Regions from separate parts of the Bradyrhizobium sp. MV1.5 genome, predicted to be linked through region 4. Evidence: predicted binding sites of a transcription regulator. Region 4 holds the regulator's gene; each other region holds the start of a gene.
The links. The regulator LexA, encoded in region 4, represses DNA repair genes until DNA is damaged. The targets are predictions, from matches to a motif close to TGTTCNNNNTGTGTTCNG.
Positions count from the first base shown of each region.

Region 1 (7,916 bases), on a different contig from region 4:
ATCCCGAATGAAGAGAAGGAAATCTTCGTCCTCACCGGCACGCTGCTATGGGGGATCATGATCCAGGAGGTGATCGCTTATTTCTTCACCAACAACGCCAAGACCGTGCTGCCGATCGTCGAGGGTGTCGTCGAAATCCTCGGCGTACGCACGCCCAGCAATGAGATCTTCACCGCGATCGTGTGCTGCTTCGTCATCGCGCTGTTGTGGCTCCTGGTGAACCGCACCCGCACCGGCAAGGCGGTGCTGGCCGCCTCGATGAACCCGCGCGGCGTCACCCTGCTCGGCCTCGAGCTCACCAACATCTATGTCGTGGTATGGGCGATCTACGGCATTCTCGCCGGCATCGCCGGCGTGCTGCTCGGAATGTTCCTCGGCGTCAGCTCCTACAGCGTCGGACCGCTGACCGCGAGCGCGTTCTCGATCGTCGTGCTAGGCGGCCTCGGCAGCGTCTCCGGCTCGCTGATCGCGGCGTTCGTGGTCGGCTATCTCGAAACGCTCACGGCCTATCTGGTCTCGCCGGCCTATCGCACCATTCCGGCGCTGCTGCTGCTCGTGTTCGTGATGTACATCCGGCCCCAGGGCCTTCTGGGGAGGCGCTGAGATGGCCGGCTTCTTTACGACACGCCTGTTCTTCATCTCGCTCGCGCTGGTCGTCATCGCGGCAACGCTTCCGCTCTACGTCTCCGGCTACGTGCTCGGGCTTCTCACCGTCGCCTTCTATTTCGGCGTGTTCGCGATGGCGTGGGACCTGCTGTTCGGGTTCGCCGGCGAGGTCAATTTCGGGCCGACCTTCCTGATCGGCGTCGGCGCCTACACCGCGGGCATCCTCAATGCCCAGTTCGGCTGGTCGGTTTACGCCTGCATCGTGCTCGGCGCGCTCGCCTCCGTCATCGCCGGCCTCGTGCTGGCGCTGCCGGCGCTCCGGGTGCGCGGACCGTATTTCGGCCTGACCACGCTGGTCGCGGTGCTGATGCTGCAGAATTTCATCGTGGTGTTCGCCGACCTCACCGGCGGCGAGATCGGCCTGACTATCCCCGACGTCATCACCATCAATGCCGGCGCCAATTACTGGATCGCCCTCGGCTTCATGACGATCTCGGCGGCCATTCTTTATGGCCTGTCGCAATCGCCTGTTGGCCTGGTGCTGCAAGCCAGCGGCCAGGACCCGGTGCAGGCCGGCGCGCTCGGCTTCAACATCGTCAAGCACAAACTCGCCGCCTTCATCGTCAGCGCGTTCTTCTCGGGGCTATCGGGGGCGCTGCTGGTGTTCTACTTCGGCACCGCCTCGGTCGGCACCGTCGTCGACGTGGCGGTCGGCGTCAACGTGATCGTGTCGGCCGTGCTCGGCGGCCGGCGCACGGTGCTTGGCGCGGCGCTGGGCGCGATCTTCCTGATCGTCGCTGGCGAGTTCTTAAGGCCCACCGGCGAGCTCGCGACCTTTATCGTTTCGGCCGTCGCGCTGCTCGTCGTGCTGTTCTTCCCCGGCGGCTTCCTCGGAGCGGCCCTCTCGCGTGAGGCGCGCTCGTGATGGATATGCGATCTTCAAACAGGGCCGTGCTCGAAGTCCGCGGCCTGACCAAGCGCTTCGGCGGACTGACGGCGGTGAAGAACCTCGGCTTCGAGGTCAATAGCGGCGAGATTTTTGGCCTGATCGGGCCGAACGGCTCGGGCAAGTCGACCGCAATGAAGAGCGTGATGGGCATCGAGCGCCCGACATCAGGCGAGGTGATCTTCGAGGGCGAGGACGTGGCCGGCCTTCCCGCGCACAAGATCGCGCGCAAGGGTTTTGGCATGGTGTTCCAGCATTCGCGGCCGCTGAACCGGCAGACCGTGCTGGAGAACATCATGGTCGCGCTGCTGCCGGACAGCCTGTTCATGCTGTTTCCGGACAAGGCGCTGGTCGAGCGCGCCAAATGGATCGCCGACCGCGTCGGGCTCGGCAACGTCATGAACCGCCGCCCGCCGACGCTGCCCTTTGCCGACCTGCGCCGGCTCGAGCTCGCCAAGGCGATCGCGCGCGATCCGAAGGTCGTGCTGGTGGACGAGCCCTTTGCCGGGCTGACGCGCGCAGAAGTCGACGTTTTCTCCGACCTGATCCGCAGCTTTCGCGACGAGGGCCGCGCGGTGATGCTGGTCGACCACAACGTCAAAAGTGTCGCGGCGCTGGTCGACCGCGTGCTCGCGATGTATCTCGGCGAGGAGATCGTCACCGGCAAGGCCGATGACGTCATGAAGAACGAGACGGTGCGGCGGGTCTATCTCGGTGGCGCCATCGAGACCCATGCGCGACCCGAGACCAGCTTCAAGGACAAGGTGCCGCTGCTCCAGGTCGAGAATGTCAGCGTGTTCTACGGCAAGGCGCAGGCGCTGGAGAACGTCTCGATCCACGTCCATGAGGGCGAGTTCGTCTCGATCGTCGGCCTCAACGGCGCCGGCAAGACCACGTTGTTCAACACCATCTCCGGCTTCCTGCCCTATAGCGGCGAGATCGTGCGCAGCGGCGAGAAGCTGCGCGGCACGACGCCGGCGAAGATCGCCCGCAGCGGCCTCGTGCAGTGCCCGGAATCGCGCGAGCTGTTCGGCGAGATGAGCGTGCGGGAAAACCTCGATCTCGGCGGGCAACATCTGGCCGACGACAAGCGTGCGGTACAGCTCGCATGGCTGTTCGAGCTTTTCCCCATCCTGAAAGAGCGTCAGGGCCAGATGGCGCAAACACTCTCCGGCGGCGAGCAGCAGATGCTTGCGATCGGCCGTGCGCTGATGATGCAGCCGCAGATCCTGATCCTGGACGAGCCCACGCTGGGCCTCGCCCCCGTCATCCTCGAGCTCCTGTCCAAGGCCCTGGAGAAGCTGCGGCAGACGACGTCGATCACGGTGCTGCTCGGCGAGCAGAACGTGACCTTCGCGCTTCCGCATGCCGACCGCGTCTATGTGCTCGAACATGCAAGGATCGTCTGGGAGGGCGATCCGGGCCGCTTCGCCGCGGAGGCTGGCGCCGATTTTCTCTAGTTCGCGCATACCAACAACAAAAGAAGCAAAGGGAACGACCATGCGACCATCGCCGAATTTGAGCAGCAGCTTCCTCCTCGCCTCCGCGCTGGCGCTGTGCCTCGCTGCTCCCGCCTACGCGCAGTCGAACGAACCGATCAAGATCGGCGTCATCGCCGAAGTGCAGTCGATTGCGGGTGCCGCGACGCCTGGCGGCGCGCAGATCGCCGCCGACGAGATCAACGCGAAGGGTGGCATTCTTGGCCGCAAGATCGAGATCGTGACCTACGACAACAAGAGCTCCTCGGCCGACTCGGTGCGTGCATTCCAGCGCGCGGTGAGCGAGGACAAGGTCTCCGCCGTGATCGCGAGCTACATCAGCGAGGTCGTTCTCGCGCTCGAACCCTGGGCGGCGCGGCTGAAGATGCCGCTGATCACCCCCGGCGCGGCCTCGAACGAGATCACCAAGGCGATCCATAACGACTATGAGAAGAACAAGTACACCTTCCACGGCTATCTGACCTCGGCCGCGCAAGCGCAACTCGTCTGCGACGCCGCCAAGGATCTGCTGGTCGACAAGCTCAAGTTCAAGACGGTCGCGATCATGAGCGAGGACGCCGCCTGGACCAAGCCGCTCGACGTCGGCTACGAGGCCTGTCTTCCGAAAGCAGGCCTCAAGGTCGTCGAGCACGTGCGGTTCTCGCCTGACACCACCGACTTCACGCCGATCTTCAACAATATCGAGGCCAAGAAGCCGGACGTCATCGTTACCGGCATCTCGCATGTCGGCGTGCAGCCGACCGTGCAGTGGAAGAACCAGCAAGTGCCGGTCCCGATGTTCGGCATCAGCGCGCAGGCGCTGAGCCCGACCTTCTGGAAGGACACCAATGGTGCCGCCGACGGCGTCCCGTCGCTGGCGGTCGCAACGCCCGATGTCGCCGTGACCTCCAAGACGAAACCGTTCGCGGCGGCGTTCAAGGCCAAGTTCGGCTCGCCGCCGGCCTACACCGGCTACACTGCCTATGACGAGGTCTACTTCATCACGGAGGCGATCAAGCGCGCGGGCTCGACCGATCCCGACAAGATGGTCACTGAACTCGAAAAGACCGACTACGAGGGCACGATCGGCCGCATCCAGTTCTACGGCAAGGACGACGAGTTCACCCACGGCATCAAGTCGGGTCCGACGACCGTGTCAGGTCTGGTCTTCCAGTGGCAGGACTCCAAGCAGGTCGTGGTCTGGCCCGAGAAGATCGCGGAGGGCAAGCTCAAGTTTCCGAGTTTCGTGAAGCTGTCGCAGTAACCGGCCGAGCCCGCCACCGGGCTCGGTACTGGGCACCCATCACCCTGAAAGGCCCGTCGCTTCAATCGCGACGGGCCTTCGTTTTGTGCAGAACGCAACCAGTACGCTGGCATCGGTGGACCCATCCTGCGATCCTGCCGTTAACCTCCTATGCGTGGGCCGGAGCAGCCAGATGGACGACCGACCAAGACAACCCGATGGCCTGATGCAGGATGACGGCTTCGTTCGCGTGCGAGGCGCGCGTGAGCACAACCTCAGGAACGTCGACGTCAGTATTCCACGCAACGCCCTCGTCGTGTTCACGGGCGTATCGGGCTCCGGAAAATCATCGCTCGCCTTTGGGACGATCTACGCCGAGGCACAACGACGATATCTGGAATCGGTGTCGCCTTACGCGCGGCGTCTCTTCCACCAGATGCAGATCCCCGAAGTCGACGACATCGAAGGCCTTCCGCCCGCCGTCGCGCTCCAGCAGCAGCGCGGCGCGCCGACGACGAGGTCGTCCGTCGGCAGCGTGACGACCATCTCGAACCTGCTCAGGATGCTCTATTCCCGTGCCGGCGATTACCCGCACGGACAAAAGATGCTCTATGCGGAATCATTCTCGCCGAACACGCCGGAAGGCGCCTGCCCGACCTGCCACGGCATCGGCAGGATGCTCGACGTCACCGAAAAATCGATGGTGCCCGACGACACCAGGACCATCCGCGAGCGCGCCGTCGCGGCCTGGCCCAGTGCCTGGCAGGGACAGAACCTCCGGGACATCCTGACAACGCTGGGCTACGATGTGGACAAGCCCTGGCGTGAGCTACCCAGGAAGGACCGCGAGTGGATCCTGTTCACGGAGGAGCAGCCGACCGTTCCGGTGTATGCCGGTTACACTGCAGCAGAAGTCAAACGGGCCCTGCGCCGCAAGGAGGAGCCGAGCTATCAGGGCACGTTCACCGGCGCCAAGCGCTACGTGATGCAGACCTATGCCAAGTCCGAGAGTGCGATGATGAAGCGCCGCGTCGCGCAATTCATGATCACCCAGGACTGCCCGACCTGCCACGGCACGCGTTTGAAGCCTGAGGCGCTCAAGGTGAAGTTTGCCGGCCTCAACATCGCCGAGATGTCGCATCTGCCGCTCAAGCAACTGCAAGTGGTGGTCAGGCCGTTCGCGAAAGCCTCGAGCGACAGGTCGGAAAAGGCGGTCGTGGCAAGGCGCATCTGCGAGGATTTGTCGGCGCGGCTGGCCGTCCTGCTCGACCTCGGGCTTGGCTATCTCGCCTGCGAGCGCAGCACGCCGACGCTGTCGCCGGGCGAGTTGCAGCGCTTGCGTCTGGCGACGCAGGTCCGCTCGAACCTGTTCGGCGTCGTCTATGTGCTCGACGAACCATCCGCCGGCTTGCATCCCGCCGACACCGAGGCGCTGCTGCGGGCGCTGGACCGGCTCAAGCACGCGGGCAATTCGATCTTCGTGGTCGAGCACGAGATCGAGGTAATCAGGCATGCCGACTGGCTGGTGGACGTCGGGCCGGATGCCGGCGAAGGCGGCGGGAACATCCTCTATAGTGGACCGCCCGCAGGGCTCAGTCAGGTCGCGCAATCCCGAACCGCCCATTATCTCGCCCATCCACGAAAGCCGCTGCCGACGGTCCGCCGCGAACCGAAGGCGCATCTGAAAGTCCGGGGTGTGACCCGCAACAATCTTCGCGGCCTCGACGTCGATGTCCCGCTCGGGGTTCTCGCCAGCGTGACCGGCGTGTCGGGCTCGGGCAAATCGAGCCTGATCAGCCAATTCCTCGTCGATGCCGTGGCGGAGCATCTCGGCCATACACGGACCGCGGAAGCGGATGACGACAGCCTGGCAGCACCCGCGATCGAGACATTGGGTGGCAAGATCGTCGCCGGCCTCGATCAGGTCGATCGCCTCGTGGTGGTCGATCAGAAGCCGATCGGCCGCACGCCGCGGTCCAACCTTGCGACCTATACGGGCCTGTTCGACCACGTCCGGCGGTTGTTCGCCGCGACGCCGCAGGCAAAATCCCGCCGCTACGATGCCGGGCGCTTTTCCTTCAATGTCGCAAAAGGCCGATGCAGCACCTGCGAGGGCGAGGGATTTGTCTGCGTCGAGCTTCTGTTCCTGCCCAGCGTCTACGCACCCTGCCCGACCTGCCAGGGCGCCCGTTACAACGACAAGACGTTGGAGGTGAAGGTCCGCGGAAAATCCGTCGCGGATGTGCTGGCGATGCGCGTCGACGAGGCCTTCGAATTCTTCCGCGAAGATCCAACACTGAACCGGTCGCTATCGGTCGTCCGCGAGGTCGGCCTCGGCTATATCCGCCTCGGTCAGTCCGCGACCGAATTGTCGGGCGGCGAAGCCCAGCGCATCAAGCTCGCGACCGAGCTCATGCGTCCGCAACGCGGCCACACGCTCTATGTCCTGGACGAGCCGACCACCGGTCTTCATCCCAGCGATGTCGAGCGCCTGATCGCCCAGCTCGAGCGCATCGTGGACGCCGGCAACAGCGTGGTCGTGGTCGAGCATGACATGGATGTCGTCTCTCATAGCGACTGGATCATCGACCTCGGTCCCGGTGCCGGCGATGAAGGCGGCCGTATCGTTGCGTCGGGAACACCGCAAGAGGTCGCGGAGGCCGGCGGGAAGACCGCCGGCTATCTCGCCCGACGCTTGAAACAGTAGCGGGCGATCTCGTCGTCACCCATTTCGCAATTGCGTTCTGCGCCGCGGAGCCAGACCCCGACTTTCGCCATGTTGACTTTCCGCCGCCCCGCTCCCCATACTTCGAAAAAAGATAACAAGACCAAGTCATAAAACGATTTTGAGGGAGGATAGGATGCCGACTTCACGCAGGCAGCTGCTGAAGAGCTCGGCGGCTGCCGCCGCCGCACTCAGCCTCGATTGGACACGGGCCCAGGCGCAAGCCGAGAATTTGCGCATCGGCCTGATCTACGACCTCACCGGTCCGTTCGCCGCCGGCGGCTCGGTCGCCTCCTCGGTCGGCGCGCAGATCGCCATCGACCTCGTCAACGAAAAGGGCGGCATCGGCGGCAAGACCAAGATCGTGCCGGTCGCGGCGGACTCGCAGAGCAAGGCGGACGTGGCGATCAACGAGGCCGAGCGGCTGATCAGCCAAGAGAAGATCGACATCATCAACGGCGTATATTCCAGCGCGCATGCGGTGCCGATGGCGGCGAAGGTCGAGCAGCAGAAGAAGATCCTCTGGATCACGACCGCGGTCTCGACCGCCGTGTTCAAGGACAAGAACCTGCAATATGTGTTTCGCGCGCAGATCCATTCCGATCAGTACGGCCAGGCGTTCGCGGGCTTCGTCGCCGAGCACGCGCAGGGCAAGCTCGGCATGGACCCGAAGGACGTCAAGGTTGCCTTGATCCACGAGGACGGCCCTTATGGCGTCGGCGTCGCGGCGGCCGACGAGGCCTATGCCAAGCAGGCGGGCATCCAGGTGGTGATGCGGGAAGGCTATTCGGCTTCCGCGCCCGATCTGTCGGTGCTCGTGACCAAGCTCAAGCGCGCCAAGGTCGATGTGATCTCGCATGCCGGCTACAACCCCGACATCACCCTGTTCCTGCGTCAGGCCCGCGAGAGCGGCCTGCG
Region 1 covers NZ_JBVVPL010000012.1:160,570-168,485, forward strand. The annotation lists gene AC0L2J_RS14635 (branched-chain amino acid ABC transporter permease) at 1-603, shown strand, start outside; gene AC0L2J_RS14640 (branched-chain amino acid ABC transporter permease) at 605-1,531, shown strand; gene AC0L2J_RS14645 (ATP-binding cassette domain-containing protein) at 1,531-3,012, shown strand; gene AC0L2J_RS14650 (ABC transporter substrate-binding protein) at 3,053-4,294, shown strand; gene uvrA (excinuclease ABC subunit UvrA) at 4,467-6,980, shown strand; gene AC0L2J_RS14660 (ABC transporter substrate-binding protein) at 7,135-7,916, shown strand, end outside.
Region 1: a site for LexA is predicted at 4,383-4,400, ahead of uvrA (excinuclease ABC subunit UvrA). Genes of this name have one in related genera too.

Region 2 (7,916 bases), on a different contig from region 4:
GACGGGTTCGAGATTTCGATTCCTGCCGGCGATGCCGAACGGCTCGCCAGGGCGCTGCTGGACAATCTGGACGTGATGCCGATCGGGCTCGGCGCCCGCGACAGCCTGCGGCTCGAGGCCGGGCTTTGTCTTTACGGCCACGACATCGACACCGCGACCACGCCGGTCGAGGCCGCGCTGGAATGGTCGGTGCAGAAGAGCCGCCGCACCGACGGCGCGCGCGCCGGCGGCTTTCCCGGCGCGGCAAAGATTCTGGCCCATTTCGACCACGGCGCATCCCGCCGCCGCATCGGACTGCGCACCGAGGGCCGCGCGCCGGTGCGCGAGGGCGCGCTGCTGTTTGCGGACGCGACCTCCGGCGAGCCGATCGGAAAGGTCACCTCGGGCGGCTTCGGCCCGAGCCTGAATGCGCCGGTCGCGATGGGCTATGTGCCCACCGCATCGAGCGCGATCGACACAAAACTCTTCGCCGAAGTGCGCGGCCAGCGCCTGGCCGTGCAAATCGCCGCCATGCCCTTCGTGAAAAACACCTACAAACGCTGAGGACCGAGAAAATGACCACGACGCTCTACACCTCCGACCACGAATGGCTCGCGATCGACGGCGATGTCGCCACCGTCGGGATCACCGACTACGCGCAGTCGCAGCTCGGCGACGTCGTGTTCGTCGAATTGCCCAAGCTCGGCCGCACGCTGAAGAAGACCGAAGCCGCCGCCGTCGTGGAATCGGTCAAGGCCGCATCGGACGTCTACGCGCCTGTTACGGGCGAGGTGCTCGAGACCAACCCCGAGCTCGCGAGCGAGCCGGCGCTGGTGAACTCGGATGCGCAGGGCAAGGCGTGGTTCTTCAAGATCAAGATGGCCGACAAGAGCGAGCTCGGCGGCCTCATGGATGAAGCGGCGTATAAGGCTCACACGGCGTGAGGATATGAGACGATCCGTCTCCACACACTCACTGTCATGCCCCGCGAAGGCGCAGGGCTATCGCACGAGAGTGTACGGGATATTTCCACTCATGGCCGGGCTTGTCCCGGCCATCCACAGCCTTCGCGCGACACCAAGAACGTGGATGCCCGGGACAAGCCCGGGCATGACGAGTTTGTGGCACGGACGTGCCGAAGCAACGTGATCCGCTTATGCGATTGCCCCTGCGCCTGCGGGCGTGACGACGACAGATGACCTAAAGCGAGGACCCATGATGACCGCGCACCGCAAATCCAACGGCGACACCACCGGCTTCGTACGCCGCCACATCGGTCCCTCGGCACGCGACGTCACCGCGATGCTCGAGGCCGTCGGCGCGAACAGCGTCGACGCGCTGATGGCGCAGACGCTGCCCGCTTCGATCCGGCAGGCCGCCCCACTCGATCTCGGCAAGCCGCTCAGCGAGACCGAGGCGATCGCGCATATGGCCGAGCTCGCCGCCCAGAACCAGGTCTTCACCTCCCTGATCGGCCAAGGCTATTCCGGCACGATCCTGCCCGCAGTGATCCAGCGCAACATTTTGGAGAACCCGGCCTGGTACACGGCCTACACGCCCTACCAGCCCGAGATCAGCCAGGGCCGCCTCGAGGCTCTGCTCAACTTCCAGACCATGATCTGCGACCTCACCGGGCTCGACGTCGCCAACGCCTCGCTGCTCGACGAGGCCACCGCTGCCGCCGAAGCGATGGCGCTCGCGGAGCGACACTCGAAAGTTGAAGCAAGAGCCTTCTTCGTCGACAAGGACGTGCATCCGCAGACGCTCGCCGTGATGCGCACCCGCGCGGAGCCCCTGGGCTGGACCCTGGTCGTCGGCGATCCCCTCACCGATCTCGACAAGACCGACGTGCTCGGTGCGCTGCTGCAATATCCGGGCAGCTCAGGCGCTGTGCGCGACCTCAGGCCCGCGATCGCCAGCCTGAAGGCCAAGGGCGCGCTCGCCATCATCGCCGCCGATCTCCTTGCCCTGACACTGCTCGCCTCGCCCGGCGAGCTCGGCGCCGACATCGCGATCGGCTCTGCCCAGCGCTTCGGCGTGCCGATGGGCTATGGCGGACCGCACGCGGCCTATATGGCAGTGCGCGATGCGCTCAAGCGTTCGCTGCCCGGCCGCATCGTCGGCCTCTCCGTGGACTCGCGCGGGATGCCTGCCTATCGCCTCGCGCTGCAGACCCGCGAGCAGCACATCCGTCGCGAGAAGGCGACCTCCAACATCTGCACCGCGCAGGTGCTGCTCGCCGTGATCGCTTCGATGTATGCGGTCTATCACGGCCCCGAAGGCCTTTCGCAGATCGCACGCAATGTGCATCGCCGCGCGGCCGTGCTGGCTGCAGGCCTGCGCAAGCTCGGCTTTGCGCTGCAGTCCGATAGCTTCTTCGACACGCTCAGCGTGGATGCAGGTAGCAAACGTGCCGAGATCGTCGCGCGCGCCGCTGCCGAAAAGATCAACCTTGGCGTCGGCGAAACCGCATTGCGGATCGCGCTCGACGAGACCACCACGCCAGCGGCGGTGGAAGCAGTCTGGCGCGCCTTCGGCGGCCAGCTTGCCTATGCCGAGATCGACGCCACCACGCGTGAGGCGCTGCCGGAGGCGCTCAAGCGCGCGACCTCTTTCCTCACCCACCCCGTCTTCCATGCGCATCGCTCAGAAACCGAGATGCTGCGCTACATGCGCAAGCTCAGCGACCGCGACCTCGCGCTCGACCGCGCGATGATTCCGCTCGGCTCGTGCACCATGAAGCTGAACGCGACCACCGAGATGATGCCGCTGACCTGGCCCGAATTCGGCTCGCTTCATCCTTTCGCCCCGCGCGAGCAGGCGCGCGGCTATCACGCGCTGTTCGCGCGCCTGGAGAAGTGGCTGTGCGACATCACCGGCTATGACGCGATCTCGCTGCAGCCGAATTCCGGTGCGCAAGGCGAATATGCCGGGCTTCTGGCCATCCGTGGCTATCACGCGGCGCGTGGGCAGAGCCATCGCAAGATATGCCTCATCCCCTCCTCCGCCCACGGCACCAACCCGGCCTCGGCCGCGATGGTCGGCATGGACGTGGTGGTGGTCGCTTGCCAGAAGAACGGCGACGTCGACGTCAACGATCTCCGCGCCAAGGCCGAGAAGCATTCGAACGACCTCGCCGCGGTCATGATCACCTATCCCTCGACCCATGGCGTGTTCGAGGAGCACATCCGCGAGATCTGCGACATCGTGCATGGCCATGGCGGCCAGGTCTATCTCGATGGCGCCAACCTCAACGCGCAGGTCGGGCTGTCGCGGCCCGGCGACTACGGCGCCGATGTCAGCCATCTCAACCTGCACAAGACCTTCTGCATCCCGCATGGCGGCGGCGGCCCGGGCATGGGACCGATCGGCGTCAAGGCGCATCTCGCGCCGTTCCTCCCGGGCCACCCCGTGACGGATGGGAAAGCGCCGGTCGGGCCCGTGTCGGCCGCACCGTTCGGCTCGGCCTCGATCCTGACCATCTCCTACATCTACATCCTGATGATGGGCGGCGAAGGCCTCAAGCGCGCCACCGAGATCGCGATCCTCAACGCCAACTACGTCGCAGCAAGGCTCGATGCGCACTTCCCGGTGCTCTACAAGAACGAAAAGGGCCGCGTCGCACATGAGTGCATCGTCGATCCCCGCGGGCTGAAGACGACGTCCGGCGTCACCGTCGACGACATCGCCAAGCGCCTGATTGACTACGGCTTCCATGCGCCCACCATGAGCTTCCCGGTGCCGGGCACGCTGATGATCGAGCCGACCGAATCGGAATCCAAGGCGGAGCTCGATCGTTTCTGCGACGCCATGATCGCGATCCGGAAGGAAATCGCCGAGGTCGAGGCTGGCCGCTTCAAGATCGAGGCGTCCCCGCTGCGCAACGCCCCCCACACCGTGCACGACATCGCGGACGACGATTGGAAGCGCGCCTACACCCGCGCCGAGGGCTGCTTCCCCGCGGGCACCTCGCGCACCGACAAATACTGGTCCCCGGTCGGGCGCGTCGACAACGTCTATGGCGACCGCAATCTGGTGTGCTCCTGCCCGCCGGTGAGCGATTATGCGGAAGCGGCGGAGTAACACGCTGCGTAGGATGGGTAGAGCGTAGCGAAACCCATCACTGCATTCCGTTCTAAGGATGGAAAGTGCGATGGGTTTCGCTTCGCTCTACCCATCCTACAGCCTACGGCACACGATTTTATTTATCTAAGGCCCAACCAGCAATCGGCTTTCGCGATCCCATCGCCACAGCCGTTCGTTGGTCAGCTCCGTGCCACCCCGCCAGCGATAGATCCGGTTGTGGCGCCACATGTCGTCTTCGGGCGCAACCGCTTCATCGCGACCCCCGAGCGCGACCAAACCCAAACGAAACAGGCGCCGAAGACGTCGGCAACTCAACGTCCTCAGCGCCCGCTCCTCGCGAAAAACTTTACTGTTGAAGCTTACTCGTCCCCCGGCTCCTCGCCGTCGGCGTCACGCTCGGGGCTGCCGGCGAGAATCTGCTCGGCGATCAGGCCGGAGTTCTGGCGGATCGAGGTCTCGATCTTGGCGGTGATGTCGGGGTTGGCCTTCAGGAACGCTTTCGAATTCTCGCGGCCCTGGCCAAGACGCTGGCTGTCATAGGAGAACCATGCGCCGGATTTCTCGACGATGCCGGCCTTGACGCCGAGATCGAGGATCTCGCCCATCTTGGAGACACCCTCGCCGTACATGATATCGAACTCGACCTGCTTGAAGGGCGGCGCCAGCTTGTTCTTGACGACCTTGACGCGCGTGGTGTTGCCGACCACTTCGTCGCGCTCCTTGATCGCGCCGATGCGGCGGATGTCGAGGCGGACGGAGGCATAGAATTTCAGCGCGTTGCCGCCGGTGGTGGTTTCCGGCGAGCCGTACATCACACCGATCTTCATGCGGATCTGGTTGATGAAGATCACCATGGTATTGGACTTGTTGATGGAGGCCGTCAGCTTGCGCAGCGCCTGGCTCATCAGACGGGCCTGCAGACCCGGCAGCGCATCGCCCATCTCGCCCTCGAGCTCGGCCTTCGGCACCAGCGCCGCGACCGAATCGATCACCAGCACGTCGACCGCGCCGGAGCGCACCAGCGTGTCGCAGATTTCCAGCGCCTGCTCGCCGGTGTCCGGCTGCGAGATCAGGAGCTCGTCGATATTGACGCCCAGCTTGCGTGCATAGACCGGGTCGAGCGCGTGCTCGGCGTCGATGAACGCGCAGATGCCGCCCTTCTTCTGCCCTTCCGCCACCGTGTGCAGCGCCAGCGTGGTCTTGCCCGAGGATTCCGGCCCGTAGATCTCCACGACGCGCCCCTTCGGCAGGCCGCCGATCCCGAGCGCGATATCGAGCCCGAGCGACCCCGAGGACACCGCCTCGACATCCATCGAACGGTCGTTCTTGCCGAGCTTCATCACCGAGCCCTTGCCGAACTGCCGCTCGATCTGGGAGAGTGCGGCGGCCAGAGCTTTACTCTTGTCCATGGAGGATCCTTCGACGATACGCAGGGCAGTGGTGGACATCGGGTCGTGCTCCTTATGACGAGGATTCGCGTGAGGGACAAACGATTGGCGAGGCGGCGCGGCGATAAAACCAATGTACCCCATTTGTTCTAGGTTCGCAATATGTTCTTTTGCGATTTTGGTCTTGCCTGACACGCATCAAAGACGGATGAGCCGCGCGCCGTCAGAATTCCGTAATCCTGCGGCACCGAACCTTTCGCGGTCTGCGGTCTTCTCTTGGACGGGACCGCAACTCTGGGGACCTCAGTCATGACGGACAACATGCATCACGATACGATCCGGCGCATTCCGCTGCTGGAGGCGGCGCGGGAGGAGATGAGCAAGTTCGAGCGCAAGGAAAACGAGTTCCGCAAGAAAGACCGCGAAGAGCGTGCCGCCGAACTCCATTTGCCGCTGGACGCGATCAAGGTTCATTAGCCGCCGGGACGAGGGCGGCGGAGCCGAGGCCAGCCGGCCGACGCGTCAGGCGTGGCGGTGTTCGCCAGCGGCAACGCGCCGGCGACGGTGCCGGAGCGGCCGTCCGTTGATCTCATGGAATCGGCACGGGGATCGAGATTCGGATGGCCATGGAGGTGAGTCCGAGCCGATGAGGTATCTAAATACTACCAGTAGGCCATTGATTTCATGGTGGAATTTGTAGGCGGGCTACTGTGCATGGGGTTGTTTTCGTGTTTTGAAAGGCGCGCATGGGCCTTCCACCCCGAGCCGTCTCCCGCAGCCAACACCGCCTACAGCAGAACCAGCAACCCGATCCCAATCACCAGCACGACGAAGCCAGCCGCCGTCGCGGCGGCGAATGACCGCTCTACGTTGTCCATGATGCCACCCCGTTGCCGGCACGCCACGTTTCCCCCATGGCAGCACCGTCGCTGCGAAATCTCGCCTGCCGTTGTGTCCTGAGTTGTGCGAACGGATGTCGAAATTGGGACCGGTGCAGGGCCAGTGTGCGGCCCCCGAGCTCTGGCTTTCGCTGCCGCCGTCGGGCCTTGTCAGGCTGTCGTAAGCTGAGCCGGCTAGGGTCGTCCGGCTATGGTGTTGCAGCCCAGCACCTCAGCCTCCAATAACTTTCTCCCCGCTTGGCTTTCCCAAGCGGGGTTTTTTCATGCTTATCTTCTTGCAAATTTTCTTGCCGATTTTCATGCCGGCCGGCCGGTTTGCGAACCGCCCTCCTCCCGCGTCAGGCGCAGCGAGAAGGCGCGGATCGCCGGCGCCGCGAGCAACACGATCGGCAGCATCGCCGCCCATGCGATCAGCCACGACGTCAGCCAGTGCGCGAGGAAGTCCAGCGCGTTCCCCACGGGAAGGCTGGCGATGCCCGCGGCGACCAGCGAGGTCAATCCGGACTGGATGATTCCGAACACGAAATGAGAATAGCGGCGGGGAATGCCCAGCATGACGCGCCCATGTTGCTGACCGTCATCGGGCCAAGCAAGCCACATGCCGCCGCGTTCCGGAAGGCGCCCTTACCCATCCCAGGAACTCTGTTCTTGGTCGGAGAACCACGGGCATGAGGTCTCGCGCCACCGAGCGCGGCCGGCGTTCGGAAGTGCGTACGCTTGCGAGATAGCCGTGGGCTATCCGGGACTTACCGACAGATTTAGCTTTCGCTGGAATATAATGCCCCCCAGCATGTTCTCAGTGATGGAAGTGAATCGTGGGAGGTGGCCATGAATCACAGGGGCATCGAGTTCACCGTCGCCAAGACGGCAATTCCCGGGATCTGGCGGTGGCAGTTCCGGATCGGCGAGCAGATCAAGACCGGCAGGACCGAGACCAAGATCGATCTGTTGGCGATCCGGCGGGTGCAGCTGCGCATCGATCGGGAGCTGAAGGCGATCGGTCGCAAGCCGCGTCCATGGGAGGCTATTCCGTAGCCGCCCGGAATTGATCTGCCGATGGTTTGGGATTGGACTGCCGCGATTATGGCCGTGGGGACTGAGCCATCAGGCGCGATCGGTACGAACCATGCCGCTCTACTTTTTTCGAATCCGGAACGGCAGCTATTCCGGCTGTGCCGACCAGGCGTCGGAATTTGCAAATCGCGATTTGGCCTGGAGGGAGATGACCAGCCTCTGCGCCGACATGGCCGCCGGCATCGCCCGCAAGCTCCAGGAAAATTCCGAATGGCACATGGAGCTGCTGGACGAGGCCAAGGAGCCCGTGTTCCGGATCCGCATCACGTCCGAAACCTTCGAATAGGGGCCGGCGCTAGTCCGCGCTGGGCAGCCGCCGCATCGTGAATTCGATGTCGCCGCCGGGCAGCTCGCGCCAGGTCTCGACCGCGCTCATATAGCCGGCCTTGGGGTAGCGGGCGAAGAAAGCCTGCGCCCTCTCCCGCGCCGCCGCGCGCGGCAGCGTGAAGGTCTCGCGCAGATAGCCGTCGCCGGCCGTCGGGCCGGGCTT
Region 2 covers NZ_JBVVPL010000019.1:69,001-76,916, reverse strand. The annotation lists gene gcvT (glycine cleavage system aminomethyltransferase GcvT) at 1-543, shown strand, start outside; gene gcvH (glycine cleavage system protein GcvH) at 555-923, shown strand; gene gcvP (aminomethyl-transferring glycine dehydrogenase) at 1,198-4,062, shown strand; gene recA (recombinase RecA) at 4,425-5,513, opposite strand; gene AC0L2J_RS19255 (hypothetical protein) at 5,763-5,930, shown strand; gene AC0L2J_RS19250 (DUF2798 domain-containing protein) at 6,650-6,907, opposite strand; gene AC0L2J_RS19245 (hypothetical protein) at 7,181-7,387, shown strand; gene AC0L2J_RS19240 (DUF6894 family protein) at 7,479-7,712, shown strand; gene AC0L2J_RS19235 (hypothetical protein) at 7,722-7,916, opposite strand, start outside.
Region 2: a site for LexA is predicted at 5,606-5,623, ahead of recA (recombinase RecA). Genes of this name have one in related genera too.

Region 3 (7,916 bases), on a different contig from region 4:
TCTGCGGCAACGGCGATAGCGCCGGCCTGCATCACCCCGCCTACAATTTCGATGACGAGGCGATCGTTTACGGCACGTCGTACTGGGTCAAGCTGGTCGAGGAGTCGCTCGCGGCATCGTAAGGCTCTTACTTCACCTCGCCCCGCTTGCGGGGAGAGGTCGAAATTCGAGCGCAGCTTGAATTTCGGGTGAGGGGGACTCTCCGCGAGTCCGTCTCTCACCGCGATCGCGGAAGCAGCCCCTCACCCTGACCCTCTCCCCGTAAGAACGGGGAGAGGGAAAGAGCTCAGAAGATCCGCGAGAAGATCACGTACAGCGTGCCTGACAACAGGATCGCGACCGGCAAGGTCAGCACCCAGGCCATCACCATGTTCCTGATGGTGGCGACCTGGAGACCTGAACCGTTCGCGGCCATGGTGCCGGCGACGCCGGACGACAGCACGTGGGTGGTCGAGACCGGCAGGCCGAACACGTCGGCGGCGCCGATCGTGGCGGCGGCGACGAGCTCGGCGGAGGCACCCTGCGCGTAGGTGAGATGGGTCTTCCCGATCTTCTCACCGACGGTGACGACGATGCGCTTCCAGCCGATCATGGTGCCGAGGCCGAGCGCGATGGCGACCGCGACCTTCACCCAGGTCGGGATGAACTTGGTCGCGCTGTCGAGCCCGCCCTTGTAGGCGTTCAAGGTCGCGACCTCTTCCTTGCTGAGGTCGTTTTCCTTGTCCTTCATCAGGAAGCGGATCGCTTCCGAGGTCAGGTACATGTCGTTGCGGGTGTTGCCGACGACTTCCGCCGGCACCTTGTTCAGCGAACCGTATTTCGCGACCTGCTCGCCGACATCCTTCACCAGCACCGACAGCGAGGGATAGGTGCCTTCGCTGATGTGGTGCGAGGTGATGTACTGCGTCACCACGGGACGGGGATCGCCGATGATCGCGTGACCGGCGCCCTTGGCCGCAACCACCTTGGAGGCGGCTTCCGAGACCTTCGCGAACTGGGCGACCTGCGACTCCGGCAAGGCGCGGTTGAGCGCATAGGCCGTGGGCACGGTGCCGATCAGGATCAGCATGATCAGGCCCATGCCCTTCTGGCCGTCGTTCGAACCGTGGGCGAAGCTGACGCCGGTGCAGGTCAGGATCAGCAGGCCGCGAATCCAGATCGGCGGGGCTTTGTTACCCTCGGGGGCGGCATAGAGCGCTGGGTTCTTGATGATCAGCTTGAGCAGCAGCAGCAGGCCGGCGGCGCAGACGAAGCCGACCAGCGGCGACAGCAGAAGCGCATAGCCGATCTCGGTGGCCTTGCCCCAGTCCACGCCCGAGGTGCCGTCGCGGCCGCGCATCAGCGCGTTGGCGACGCCGACGCCGATGATCGAGCCGATCAGCGTGTGCGAGGAGGAGGCCGGCAGGCCGAAGTACCAGGTGCCGAGGTTCCAAAGGATCGCGGCGATCAGCAGCGCGAACACCATCGCGAAACCGGCGCTGGAGCCGACTTGCAGGATCAGCTCGACCGGCAGCAGCGAGACGATGCCGAAGGCGACCGCGCCGGACGAGAGCAACACGCCGAGGAAGTTGAAGAAGCCCGACCACATCACCGCAACTTCGGCCGGCAGCGAGTGGGTGTAGATCACGGTCGCGACCGCGTTGGCGGTGTCGTGGAAGCCGTTGACGAACTCGAAGCCGAGCGCGATCAAGAGCGCGACGAACAGGAGGATGAAGGGCAGGTAGCTCGTGACCCTGGTGCCGGTCGCATCGACGTCGGCATAGATGCTGTAGGCCACATAGAGCAGGCCCGCGGCAAGGATGCCGAAGAACAGGATCATCGTCAGCGGATTGAAGCCCTTGTCGAGATTTGGCCGCGAGGCCGGCTGGATCGGCGCGGGATCGGCTACCGCGCGGTCGAATGCAACATCGGTCATGTCTGAACGCCCCTTAACTTTCTGTAAGGGCTATTGTCCTCGATGGATTTGAAGGCTGGATGACAACCGAGGCTTGAAAGCCGTTTTCCCGCTCGTATTCAGGCGGCGCGCGCGGCTTTCTTCTGCAAACCGGCGACGATCTTCAGGTCTTCGACAAAGCGCTGATATTCCAGCGCCTTGGCTTCCGGATCGGGCAGCCGCAGCAGATAGGACGGGTGCACCGTCACCAGCGCCTTGTGACCGTCGGGCAGGTCTATGAGCCGGCCACGGTTCTTTCCGATCGGGGTGATCTTGCCGAACACGCTCTGCGCGGCGGTCGCGCCCATCGCGACGATGAGATCGGGCTGGATGACGGAGACTTCCCGCTCGTACCACTGCCGGCAGGCCTTTATCTCCGGCGTGTTCGGCTTCTGATGCAGGCGGATTTTGCCGCGCGGCACGAATTTGAAGTGTTTCACCGCGTTGGTGACATAGACCTTCTTGCGGTCGACGCCGGCCTCCTGCAGTGCCTTGTCGAGCATCTGGCCGGCCGGACCGACGAAGGGATGGCCCGCGAGGTCTTCCTTGTCGCCGGGCTGCTCGCCGACCAGCATGATATTGGCGGACTTCGGACCCTCGCCGAACACGGTCTGGGTGGCGTCCTTGTAGAGATGGCAGGCGCGGCAGTGGGCGGCCTCCTCGCGGAGCGCTTCGAGATCGTCGATAGCGGTCTTGCGTTTCATCGGAGCCTCCGGCCGCTTTTGAGGCTTGTGCGGATCGGTTGCGGCATTGGCGATCATGGCGCCGGTCATGCGCTCGGCATCCTCGATCAGAGGCTTAATGATCGAAGCCTCGGGCAGGTTCCTCCAATATTTCTTCGGCATTTCCGTTTGCATCGCCTTCACCTTCAGGCGGGCGGGATTGAAGATGCTGGCGTAGTAGCGCCGCCAGGTGTCCTCCAGCCGGTCTTCGCTCGGCGCCTCGCTCTTGCTGACGCCTGATGTGAACGAGAGCGCATGGCCATCCCAATGCGCGCACAAATCGGGCGTCAGGATCGACCATGGCATGTCGGCAAAGCGCTTGGCGAAGAACGGCGCGGCGAGTTCGACGATGTGATGCTCCGGCTCGAACCACGCAACGTAGTGTGCTTCACGTTCCCTGCCGATCTCGCGGAAGCGCACGAAGGCATGCATCTTGTGCTCGTCGCGGTAGACCGCCTTTGCCATGGCCATGACTTGCGCGACATCGGGATCGGTCGCGACCTCGATGAGATCGTGATTGTCCTTCAGCCGAAACAGCAGGCGATAGAGGATCGCGAAACGCTCGGGATCGCGATGCAGGATCGCGGCCTTGGCGAGCTCGACGAATTTTGCAGGCACGTTGAAGGTGCCGTCGCCAGCCGCCGGCAGCGGAGACGGCGAGGGCGTCGCGAACAGCTCCGCTTCGCCGCCCTGCACGGCCCAGGTGACATCGGCCGGTTTCACCTGATGAAGCACGAGGTTACGCGCGGCTTTGCGCCAGCCGTCGAAATCGGTTTCGCTCTCGAGGGTGATGTACTGCATCAGAAGCCAAATCCCAGTTGCGTTGCCTTCGGCTTGAACCGTTCGATCAGCCGTGCCTCGTCGAGGCGATGCGGCGTAGGCCGGTGATCGCTGAGGACGATGAACGGCAGCGCTTTATTCCGGGGCACATGCAGCCGCGCGAGATCGGCGACACGGATCGTGGTCGTGCGGCGCGCCGCGATGATGCGCTCGACCGTCTTGGTGCCGAAGCCCGGCACGCGCAACAATTCCTCGCGGCTGGCGCGGTTGACGTCGAGCGGGAAGCGGTCGCGGTGGCGCAGCGCCCAGGCGAGTTTTGGATCGATGTCGAGCGGCAGCATCGCGCTGTCGTCGACGATCTCGCCGACGTCGAAGCCGTAGAACCGCATCAGCCAATCGGCCTGATAGAGTCGGTGCTCGCGCAGCAAGGGCGGCGCGCGCAGAGGCAGCGCGCGGCTGGCATCGGGGATCGGGCTGAACGCGGAATAATAGACGCGCCTCAGCCGGTATGAACCGTAGAGATTGGCGCTGGTGTGGAGGATGGTGTGGTCGGAGGCCGCGTCGGCGCCGACGATCATCTGCGTGCTCTGGCCGGCCGGCGCGAAGCGCTGCGGCTTGGCTTTCGTCTTCGCGCTGCGGTTTTCCTCGGCCTCGTCCAGCTTCAGCCGCAGCCGGCCCATGGTGCGGCGGATCGCGCGCACGTCTTTCTCGGGCGCGAATTGCTGCAGGCTCGTCTCCTGCGGCATCTCGATGTTGATGGAGAGACGGTCGGCATATTTGCCGGCCTCGGAGATCAATGCATCGTCGGCCTCGGGGATAGTCTTGAGATGGATGTAGCCGCGGAAGTGATGCTCCTCGCGCAGTTTGCGCGCGACGCTCACCACTTGCTCCATGGTGTAGTTGGGGTTGCGGATGATGCCGGAGGAGAGAAACAGCCCCTCGATGTAATTGCGCCGGTAGAAGTCGAGCGTCAGCTTGACCACTTCGTCGATGGTGAAGCGGGCACGCGGCACATTGGAGGAGGCGCGGTTGACGCAATAGAGGCAATCGTAATTGCAGGCGTTGGTCAGCAGCACTTTGAGCAGCGAGATGCAGCGGCCGTCCGGCGCGTAGGAATGGCAGATGCCCATGCCGGGCGCGGTCGAGCCCATGCCCTTGCCGTCGCTGGAATCCCGCCTCTCGGTGCCGCTGGAGGCGCAGGACGCGTCGTACTTGGCGGCGTCCGCCAGGATTTCCAGCTTGCGTTGCACGTCCATAGTTGTAATCCCTTTGATTCAGCTCATGAATCCCAAGGCCCGCCAATTCGATTGACTCCCGGGGCGTCGTTAGCTTTATATTAGAACATATCATGAACAAATGAGCTAGCCGCTGGTTCTCTTTTTGAGAGCCATCGGCAATCACCCTTGAGGAGCGGCGTATATGAGCGGCGCACGAACAAGCGCGCTTGCAGCCTTGCGCGGCCAGATCGAGCGCATCGAGACGGCGGAGGTCGTGCATCATCGTGACCGTGTCGCGCTCGGCCATAGCGAGGCCGACAGCGCGCTGAAGGGCGGGCTCGCGCGCGCGGCAATCCACGAGGTATTTTGCGAAGGACGCCAGGGCGCAGCCGCGACCGGCTTTGTCACCGGCCTTGCGGGGCGCGTGACGGTGCGCAAGCCACTGCTGTGGGTGCGGCAGGATTTTTCAGACATTGAAACCGGTGCGCTGTCGATGAGCGGGCTCGCCGAGATCGGTCTCGATCCGCGCCGCATGGTGATGGTACGCGCTGCCGACGTGGAGAGTGCCCTGCGCACGTCGGCCGATGCGCTCGCCTGCGACGCGCTGGGCGCGGTCGTGCTCGAGCTCTGGGGTGAGACCAGGCAGTTCGATCTCGTAGCGAGCCGCAAGCTGACGCTGGCTGCGCAATCTTCCGGTGTCACCGGTTTGCTGCTGCGGATGGCCGCGCAACCCTTGCCCTCGACCGCCGAGACCAGATGGATGCTTCGCGCGGCGCATTCGCCGCCGGGGCCGGTGTGGAGTGCCTGGGGCGCGCCGCGCTTCGATGCCGAGCTCCTGCGCAATCGTCATGGCCCCTGCGGCCGGTGGATCATGGAATGGAAATGTGATGAGTGCCAGTTCTCTGAATCGTCGGCGTATCCTCAGCCTGTGGCTGCCGCGCCTGCCCATCGACCGGATCCAGCGGTTCTTCGACGGCGTCGGGCTGGGTAGAACCAATGATCCGAGCATCGTCGTCATCAAGGACAGCAACGCGTTGGTGATCCATGCGCTGGACGACGCCGCCGAGCGCCTCGGTCTGTATATCGGCCAGCCCCTGGCCAATGCCCGGGCGATGTGTCCGGATCTAAAGGTGTTCGACGCCGATGCCGTGGCTGATGCGAAGACGATCGGCGACATCGCCGACTGGTGCGACCGCTTCACGCCGCTGGTGGCGCTCGATCCGCCGCACGGGCTGTTTCTCGACATCACCGGCTGCGCGCATCTGTTTGGCGGCGAGGCCGCGCTGTTGCAAACCCTTGTCCGTGCCCTCGATCGCCAGGGCTTTGCCGTCAGCGCGGCGATCGCCGGTACCTCGGTCTGCGCGCGCACGCTGACGCGGCAATCTTCAGGGACCATCGTTGCCGATGGTGGGGAGGCGGCGGCAATCAGCCGGTTTCCGGTGTCCGCGCTCGGCGCGGGCGAGACTATCAGCACCGGCCTGCGTCGCGCCGGTCTGAAAACCATCGGCGATGTCGCCTCGCGCACGCCGAGCGAAATCACGGCGCGGTTCGGTGCGCGGTTCTCCACGTTGCTCGCGCATGCGCTGGGGCAGGGCGATGCGCCGATCAATCCACGAAAGCCGCTGCCCGATTACATCGTGGAGAAACGCTTTGCCGAGCCGATCGCGACCGACACCATGATCGCGATGACGCTGTCGCGCCTCGCCGACACGTTGATCGCGTCGATGGAGAAGCAGGGCAAGGGCGCGCGCCGGCTGGAGGCCACCTTCTTCCGCACCGACGGCGCCGTGCGCGCGATCATGGTCGAAACCGGGCGGTCGGTGACGCGGAGCGCGGTCGTCGACCGGCTGTTCCGCGAGCGTCTCGATGCACTCGCCGATCCGCTCGATCCCGGCTTCGGCTTCGACATGGTGCGGCTGTCGGCAAGCCGCACCGAGATCGTGGTACAGGAGCAGCGCGATCTCGACGCCCATGTCCACGACAATGACGAGCTTGCCGCGCTGATCGACCGCATCGCCGCGCGCATCGGCGGAAAGCGCATCGTCGTGCATCTGCCTGAGGATACCCATATCCCTGAGTGTGCGGTGCTGGTGGCGCCTGCCCAGCATCATCTCGCCGTGGCGATGCAGGCCGAATGGCCCGCGCGCACCAAGAGTGAGCCGCCGCTGCGTCCGTTGCGGCTGTTCGACAAGCCTGAGCCGATCAATGTGCCGTTCGCGACCGTCCCCGACGGGCCGCCGCATCAATTCACCTGGCGTCGCGCGCAGCATGCGGTGGTGCGGGTGGAAGGCCCCGAGCGCATCGCCATGGAATGGTGGCGGCAGGACGGCAAGCAACTGACGCGGGACTATTTCCGCATCGAGGATGCCGAAGGCCTGCGCTTCTGGATCTTTCGCGATGGTCTTTACGAGGGGGAGTGCTTCGACGGCGACGGCAAGCCCGCTCCTCCCGGTTGGTATGTGCACGGTCTCTTCGCATGAACACGCCCGCTTATGCCGAGATCGGCATCACCACGAATTTCTCCTTCCTGCGCGGCGGCTCGGATCCGCGCGACTATGTGCATCAGGCCAGCATCCTCGGCATTCCCGTGATCGGCATTGCCGATCACAACACGCTCGCTGGTGTAGTGCGTGCCTACAAGGAGCTCGACAATGACGAGGTGCTGCACAAGCCGAAGCTTCTGATCGGCACGCGCATCGTCTTCATCGATGGGACGCCCGATATCCTGGTCTATCCGCGCGACCGCGCCGCCTATGGCCGGCTGTGCCAACTTCTCACCAGGGGCAAGCGCGGCGACGACATCACGCGGATCGCGAAGGGCGAATGCCATCTCACCTTCGCCGATCTCCTTGCGTTTTCCGAAGGCCAGCTCCTGATTCTGACGCTGCCGCATCGCTTCGATGCGGCGCAAGCGCAGGACCTTCTCGCCAAGCTGAAGACCAGTCGTGCCGAGGGCGTGTGGCTGGCGGCGAGCCTGGTCTATCGCGGCGACGACCGCCGTCGCCTCGCGCAGCTCGATGATCTCGCCGCAAAAGCAAAAGTGCCGCTGCTTGCGACCAACGAGGTGCTCTATCACCACCCCGCGCGCCGTCCCCTCCAGGACGTGCTGACCTGCATCCGGGAGAAAACCACGATCGAGGCGGTCGGCCGGAAGCTGGAAGCCAATGCAGAACGGTTCCTGAAGACGCCCAGGGAGATGGCGCGCCTGTTCCGTGATTTCCCTGAGGCGATCGCGGAGACTATGCGCTTTGCGGACAAGGTCAC
Region 3 covers NZ_JBVVPL010000023.1:3,883-11,798, reverse strand. The annotation lists gene AC0L2J_RS21300 (M20 aminoacylase family protein) at 1-122, shown strand, start outside; gene AC0L2J_RS21295 (inorganic phosphate transporter) at 287-1,915, opposite strand; gene AC0L2J_RS21290 (UdgX family uracil-DNA binding protein) at 2,014-3,456, opposite strand; gene AC0L2J_RS21285 (putative DNA modification/repair radical SAM protein) at 3,456-4,691, opposite strand; gene AC0L2J_RS21280 (ImuA family protein) at 4,855-5,643, shown strand; gene AC0L2J_RS21275 (Y-family DNA polymerase) at 5,540-7,132, shown strand; gene AC0L2J_RS21270 (error-prone DNA polymerase) at 7,129-7,916, shown strand, end outside.
Region 3: a site for LexA is predicted at 4,773-4,790, ahead of AC0L2J_RS21280 (ImuA family protein). Genes of this name have one in related genera too.

Region 4 (7,916 bases):
ACGGCGTAGCAGACTATTTCAATGGCCTGCCACGCTGGCGCAAACCGAGCGCGGTGTTCTCCGAAGTGAATGCGGCGAGGGCAGGTCCTGATCTGATCAACATGGCTGCAACCATCTCGTTCGATCTCGCCGGCGAACGTCCCGATTTCTCGGTCAAGATGAGCTGGGTCATCATTCGCGAGGACGGCGATTGGAAGATCGTCAATCACCATGCTTCGTCGCAGGTGCCGCTGATCTGACCAGCCGGGCACACGGCTTCGTCATTCTCGTGAGAGAACGAACTTGCATCCCGCGCGTTGGGGTGGGTCCAACAAGGAACCCACCATGCAGAACATCGCAGAGCATATGGAAGTCATCGGCGCCGATGGCGTCCACATCGGCACCGTCGACAAGGTCGAAGGCAATCGCATCAAGCTGACCAAGAAGGACAGCGGCGAGGGCAGCCACAAGGGACATCATCACTTCATCGACAAGGGCCTCGTCGCCGACATCGAGGGCAACAAGGTCCGGCTGTCGGCCAAGGCGGATGTCGCGGTGACGATGGAAGAGGAAAAGTAGCGGTCGCGCCCTTTCGTTCCTGATCCGTACCGCTATCCGCCCGCCTGCACGTTCCGGTAGCTTCTCGCTTCGTTGCGTATTATCGAGTGCAGGGAATGGCGGAGCCGGGCCGGACGGTACGGTCGCAGGGGATCGCGGGGACGTGGCCCGGGGGCCGCACCGCGTCTGCGGGCGGCCTTGCGGCTGCAGGCCTCGACCTCTGGACATCGCTGGCCGAGACCCTCCGCGCGTGGCTACGCGCCGAGGCTGGCGCCGGGCGGCTGTTGCCGTGGGTGCCCGTGGCGTTTGGCTGCGGCATCGCGCTTTATTTCTCCGCAGATCATGAGCCGGTGCTGTGGGTCGTTGCCACGAGCGCCGTCGCGCTCCTGCTTGGCGCGGCTCTGTTGCGGCGGAGCCGGTTGTTCGCCCCGGCCATCATGATCGCGGCGGTCGCGGCCGGCTTTGCCGTCGCGACCTGGAAGACGGCGCGCATCGCCCACCCCGTGCTGGCAAAGGCGCTCTATTCGGTGTCGTTGTCGGGCTTCGTCGAGGCCCGCGACATTCGCGAGCGTACAGATCGTTTTGTGCTGCGCGTCACCGCGATGGAGGCGCAGCGCAGCGACGTCAGGCTCGAGCGCGTGCGCCTGTCGGTCCGTAAGGGCACCGCGCCGGAGGTCGGCAGCTTCGTTCAGCTCAAGGCGCGGCTGATGCCGCCGCTCGCACCGGTGCGGCCCGGCAGTTACGACTTTTCGCGCGACATGTTCTTCCAGGGCATCGGCGCCTCCGGCTTCGCAATGGGCGCAATCACGGTGGCGGCGCCCCCTGAGACCGCCGGCTTGCGGCTGCGTTATGCGGCCTTCATGCAAGGCTTGCGCGATGCGATCGATGCCCGCATCCGGGCGACGCTCGACGGCGACAACCGGGCGATCGCGACTGCGCTGCTCACCGGGCGACGCGATGCGATCACCACGCCCGTCAACGATGCGATGTTCATCTCCGGTCTCGGCCACGTGCTCTCGATCTCCGGTTATCACATGGCCGTCGTGGCCGGTGTCGTGTTCTTCGCGGTGCGCGCGCTGCTCGCTTTGGTTCCGGGACTGGCGGCCGGCTTCGCCATCAAGAAATGGTCGGCCGCCGCGGCGCTGGTCGGCGCTGCGTTCTACCTGTTGCTGTCGGGCGCGGAGGTCGCCACGCAAAGGTCGTTCTTCATGACGGCGGTGGTGCTGATCGCGGTGATGGTCGATCGCCGTGCCATCACCTTCCGCACGCTCGCTGTCGCCGCGCTGATCGTGCTGACGGTCGCGCCGGAAGCGCTGGTGCATCCGAGTTTTCAGATGTCGTTTGCGGCAACGCTGGGGCTGGTGGCGCTGGTGCAGATCGGCATGCCGAATTTGTTTGCCTCGCCGGACCATTCGGCGACCGCGCGCATTGCGATGTGGGGTGGGCGCGAGATCGCGATGCTGTTCATGGCCTCGCTGATTGCGGGACTTGCGACTACGCCCTATGCCGCGTTCCATTTCCACCGTGTCACGCCGTTCGGCGTGCTCGCCAATCTCGGCGCGATGCCCGTGGTCTCGGCGCTGGTGATGCCGGCGGGACTGTTGGGGCTGCTTGCTGCGCCGTTCGGGCTGGACAGCGTGTTCTGGTGGCTGATGGGGATCGGCATCGAGTGGATGGTCGCGGTCTCCCGCTGGGTCGCGGCCTTGCCCGGCGCGGTCGGCCGCATCCCGGCGTTCGGGATCGCGCCGCTGATCGCGGCGAGCCTGGGAATCATCGTGCTGGGCTTGTTGCGCACGCCGCTGCGCTGGTCCGGCGCCCTGGTGCTGCTGGCAGCGATCCTCTGGGGACTGTCGGCGCGGCAGCCCGACGTCCTGATTGCCGGGGATGGCGCGAGCGTCGCGGTGCGGGGCAGGGACGGATATCTGCACCTGATCAGGACCAACAAGGACAGCTTTCTGCTCAAGGAATGGCTCGCTGCCGACGCCGATCCGCGCGATGCCGGCAGAGCCTCGCTGGCCGATGGCGTGTCCTGTGACGAATCCGGCTGCGTGACGCCACTGGCCGACGGGAGGCTGGTCGCGCTGGCACTGCGCGTCGACGCTCTCGTGGACGATTGCAGTCGGGCCGCGCTGGTGGTGACGACACGTCCCGCGCCGTCCGATTGCGCGGCGATGGTGGTCGATCGGCAGCGGCTCGCCAGCCAGAGCGCGCTGGCGCTGGCGCAGCGCGGTGACGGATTTGTGGTTCAGGCGGTGAGGGCGAGAGGCACGAGCCGCCCCTGGTTGCCGGCCGGCGCTGGCGAGGGTGATTTCGACGGCAGCCTTGCGCCGAAGGCGACCGCGTCCCGCATCAAGGACGCAACGCCCGCGGAGACGGACTTGCAGGCCGACGATTGATCTGATGGTGCGGAGCAATGCAGTGGGGTGGCGCATCCGCTCGGATTCGCCGGGCGCAAACCACACCTTCTCGCCGGCCACGGCCGGCGATGGCGATTCAATCCTGACCTCCGACCTCGTAGCCGGAGGGCGGCTGTGTCAGCCGATCGGCAGGTGCGTGACGGTCGGCTGCCTGTCGGCGATGATTTGCGCCTTGTTCTCGCGCTCGGTGACCGACTGAGTCACCGGCAGTTGCAGCACGGTCGCTCGCTGGCCTTCGACGAGCTGCGTCACCAGCACGTATTTGCCGTCGGGGAATTCGATCGCGTCATGATGGCGGTCGGGAACGTGCGGATCGATCTTGCCGAACTTGCCCACGCGGGAGTTGATGGTGCGCGTCCAGATCCAGCGATTGTCGTAGCGGACGTCGTCGGCGAAGGCCAGCTCCGTTCCCGGCAGCAGGCAGACCGCAACAGACGGATCGGCTGCGGAGGCGAAGCCGCGCGTCGAGGTGCCGCGGAAGCTTGTCGTGACAATCGTCTCGCCGACTTCGGCGGGGCGCGACGCGACGGCATGCAGGCTGTAGTCACACATCGGGTGCTCCTCATGCTGGGATAGCAACCCGCGTCTCTCAATCGAGGCGCAGGCCTCTATCAGAGTTGAAGCACGAACGCTCTGCTTGGTTGTGGGCAAATCTGCGGCTGGTCTCAGCGAGCCGCGATCACATTATCTTTCCCGAATTCAATAGGAACAAAGCACGCTGCGATGCATTTGGGAGGCGCGTGCTAGCCGCTGTTTCCGCGAACATTCGAGCCGCGAAGCGGTGCTGTTTCCTGGGCGTCGCGAGGAGCGAGTGCCGGACAAAGGGCCGGATAGTCTGTGCAGAACCAGAAAGACTATCCAGCCGGAGCGGACGATGATCCGCTCCAATCTCTGACCGGCGATGGCCGGCATGTAGTACTTCCCGTATGAAGCACTCCCGCATCAAGTACTCCCGGTATCAGTACTTCCGGTAAAGCCCGATCAGCTTGCCCTGAATCTTCACCCGGTCGGGCGGCAGGATGCGGACCTCATAGGCTGCGTTGGCGGGCTCGAGCGCGATCGAGGCGCCGCGACGGCGGAAGCGCTTCAGCGTCGCCTCCTCGTCGTCGATCAGCGCCACCACGATGTCGCCGGTATCAGCGCTCTCGTTGCGCTGGATCAGCGCCATGTCGCCGTCGAGGATGCCGGCCTCGACCATGGAATCACCGCGTACTTCGAGCGCGTAATGCTCGCCCGAGCCGAGCATGTCAGGCGGTACGCTGATGGTATGGCTGCGGGTCTGCAATGCCTCGATCGGCGTGCCGGCCGCGATGCGGCCCATCACCGGCACCGCCACGGGACGTTCGCCCTCGTCAGCGGGCAGGCTGGAGCCCGCACGCACCTTGCCGAGATTGCCCTCGATGACGCTCGGCGTGAAGCCGCGGCGGCTGCCGGCGGCCGCCTGGAGCTCCGGCAGCTTGATGACTTCAATCGCGCGGGCGCGGTTGGGCAGGCGTCGGATGAAGCCACGCTCCTCGAGCGCCGTGATCAGGCGATGGATGCCCGACTTCGAGCGCAGGTCGAGCGCATCCTTCATCTCGTCGAAGGAGGGCGGTACGCCGCTTTCCTTCAGACGTTCACTGATGAACCGCAGAAGCTCGTATTGTTTGCGCGTTAACATCTCGACCAAAGTCCCCCGGTTGATGTCGTCCGATTCCGAGACGCTGAATTCGGCCATAAGCCGCTACATGCTCGAAACAAATCATGAACGGACACTATATGTTCGATACATGTTCCGCAACTGCTTAATTTACCGTGAACAGGGCAAACTTCGCGGAACGCGCGTTGCCGAGGCGCTCAGACGGGGAGCCGCAACACTTCGCAAGCCGTGCCGGTCTCGGCCTTCGGCGCGAATGGTGCGCGTACGAGAAGTACCTGCGCTGCAGCGAGATTCGCAAGCAGCGAAGAGTCCTGATGATTGACGGGAAGAACGACGCGTGTGCCATCGTCACGCTCCTCCAGATGCGCCCGCAGATAGTCCTCGCGCTGGTCGTTGGCGCCGACGTCGCGGCCGAGCACGGCGCGTTCACGGCGATGGTGAATCACCGAACGGCCCGACAGGGCGCGAATCAGCGGCACCATGAACAGGAAAGCGCACACGTAGGACGACACGGGATTGCCCGGCAGGCCGATCACACCCATTGCGCCGAGTCGTCCGTGCATCATCGGCTTGCCTGGCCGCATCGCGATCTTCCAGAACGCCATCGCGATGCCTTCGTCCCGCAGCGCCTGCTGGACCAGATCGTGGTCGCCGACCGATGCGCCGCCGGTCGTGATCAGGATGTCGGCGCCGCTCTCGCGGGCGCGGCGGATGCCGGCGGTGGTCGCCTCCAGCGTGTCGGCGGCAATCCCGAGGTCGATGGTCTCGGCGCCTTCGCTGCGGGCGAGCGCGTGCAGGGCGTAGCCGTTGGAATAGACGATCTGGCCGTGGCCGGGCGTGGTGCCCGGCATCACCAGCTCGTCGCCGGTGGCGAGAATCGCGACCTTCGGTCGCCTGAAAACGGCAAGGTGCGGATGTTTCATCCCGGCGGCGAGCGCGAGGTCGCGCTCGGTGAGACGGCTTCCCTTGCGCAGGAGCACGTCGCCTTCGCGGAAATCGACGCCGGCGCGGCGGATGTGCCGTCCGGCGACCGCGGCTTCCTTGATCGTGATACGCTTGCCGGCGGCGACCGTGTCCTCCTGGATCACGACGGCGTCCGCGCCAGCGGGAACGACGCCGCCGGTGAAGATCCGCACGGCCTCGCCGGCGCCGACCGTCCCCGCGAACGGCCGGCCCGCCGCGACTTCGCCGATGACGGTGAGCTCCGAATCGATCGTCGCGGCATCGGCCGCGCGCACCGCGTAGCCGTCCATCGCGGACATCGCCTGCGGCGGCTGCGTGCGTCGCGCGGCGACGTCACGCGCGAGCACGCGATGGTAGGCCTCGTCGAGGGAAATCATGTCTTCCGGCAGCGGCTCTGCACCCGCCAGCACCGCGGCAAGCGCATCGGAAACCGGCATCAAGGCCACGGCGAAAACTCCTGCTCGGCACGTTCGGGCGAATGTTCCGCAAGTCTTCTAGCCGAGCGCGGGCGCGGAGGCAAAAACGGCTCAGCGGGCGCAGTCGTCCCGCCGCTTCACATTGTTCCGGAAGGCGGCATTAAGCGCGTCGGGGCACGAGGTGACGGATCGGCAGGAGAGTGGTCATGGAAGCGACGAAAATCATGACAAGAGGAGAACGACGAGCGCCACTGATCAGCTCCCTGCCCGCCCGGGAGTTACGTCGGGCGCCTTCGGCCCCTGGTCTTTGTCTGGCAGCGGATCGGCCTGGGATTTCAGGTCGGCGGCCTTGCTCACGAGCTTGGCGGAAAGGTCCGAGTCTGAAGTTGTCCTGGCGAATTCAAGGAGAAGAGAGGCCTGCCTAGTGAGGTAGTTTTTGCCCAACACGGTGATGCACCCGTTCGTAGAAGTCCCAACGGGCTGTAGACTCCTGAAGACGGTATTCTGTTCCGGGAACTCTGTATAAAAATGCACAAAGTGATTGGTTCCAAAATCTTTCGAATTAGTTCCGTCGGGCGCACCTTCCATGGGCTTCGCGCCGACGGATCGTCGTCAGATGCCCAATGCCTTCAACGCGTTCCCGACGTCACGCGGCGAGGTCACATGCACCGCCGTCAAGCCGCGCGCCCGCGCTCCCTCGATGTTTTCAGCAAGATCATCGAAGAACACGATGCGCCCGGCGGGCACGCCGATCGCCGCAACGACGTGGTCGAAGGCTTCCGCATCCGGTTTGCGCAGGCCGATGCTGGACGACAAATACAGCTCTCGGAAATGGCCGAGGAGGTCGGCATACTCCCTCGAGAAATGGTCCACGTGCGGCCGGTTGGTGTTGGAGAAAGCGTAAAGCGGCATCTGCTTCGCTGCCCGCGGCAGCAGCTCGGAGATCTCAGGCATTTCACCGGCGAAGATCGCGTTCCAGCCTTCCAGGAACTGCGCATCCGAAATGCCAATTCCGAGCGAGGCTCGCAATGAGGCGAAATAATCCTCATCGCTGATCTTCCCCATCTCGTGCAACCGATAGGCTTCGCTGTCCCGCACATAACGCGCGACGATGGCGTCGGGCTTGCAGCCGGCATGTCCCGCCCAGCAGGCGATCGCCTTGGAAAAATCGATATCGAGCACCACGCGGCCGAGATCGAACAGGAGCGCATCCGCAGCTCCGGGAGAGAGCGATTTCACCTGCATCCTTTCGCTCAGTATCGATACGGCTCGTGGTCGAACAGCGGAAACGCGCTGAACACACTCGGCGCATTGGTTGCGGTCGCCTGGTGCAGGCAGGATTTGTTGACCTCGGCGAACGAGGTCGCACCCAAGAGGCCGAGGCAGCGCAGCACTTCATCTTCGAGCAGCTCCAGCATGCGCGCCACGCCGGCTTCGCCGGCCGCCGCCAGCGCCCAGCATTGCAGCCGGCCGATGCCGACGACGTCGGCGCCCGCCGCGATCGCCTTGACGATGTCGGTGCCGCGACAGATGCCGCCATCGACCATGATCTTGGCGCGGCCGTTCACGGCGTCAACGATCTCCGGCAGCACGTGCATGGCGCCGCGACCGTGATCGAGTTGACGGCCGCCATGGTTGGAGACGTAGATCCATTCGACGCCGTGATCGATCGCGATCAGCGCGTCCTCTGGCGTCGCGATGCCCTTGAGGATCAGCGGGATCTTGAACTTGTCCTTGATCATCTTCACCGTCCGCCACTCCAGACCCTTCTGGTAATCGCCGCCGGTGGCGCGCAGCCGGCTCTCGCGAACGTAGCGCTTGGCGATGTCACGTTCACGACGGCTGTAATGGGCGGTGTCGACGGTCAGGCAGAAGGCGGCGTAGGCGTTCTTCTCGGCCCGGCTGACGACGTCGGCGACGAAGGCGTCGTCGCCCCGCACATAG
Region 4 covers NZ_JBVVPL010000027.1:42,593-50,508, reverse strand. The annotation lists gene AC0L2J_RS23520 (nuclear transport factor 2 family protein) at 1-239, shown strand, start outside; gene AC0L2J_RS23515 (DUF2171 domain-containing protein) at 325-558, shown strand; gene AC0L2J_RS23510 (ComEC/Rec2 family competence protein) at 654-2,933, shown strand; gene AC0L2J_RS23505 (hypothetical protein) at 3,072-3,506, opposite strand; gene lexA (transcriptional repressor LexA) at 3,913-4,614, opposite strand; gene AC0L2J_RS23495 (molybdopterin molybdotransferase MoeA) at 4,791-6,002, opposite strand; gene AC0L2J_RS23490 (HAD family hydrolase) at 6,585-7,217, opposite strand; gene AC0L2J_RS23485 (alpha-hydroxy acid oxidase) at 7,226-7,916, opposite strand, start outside.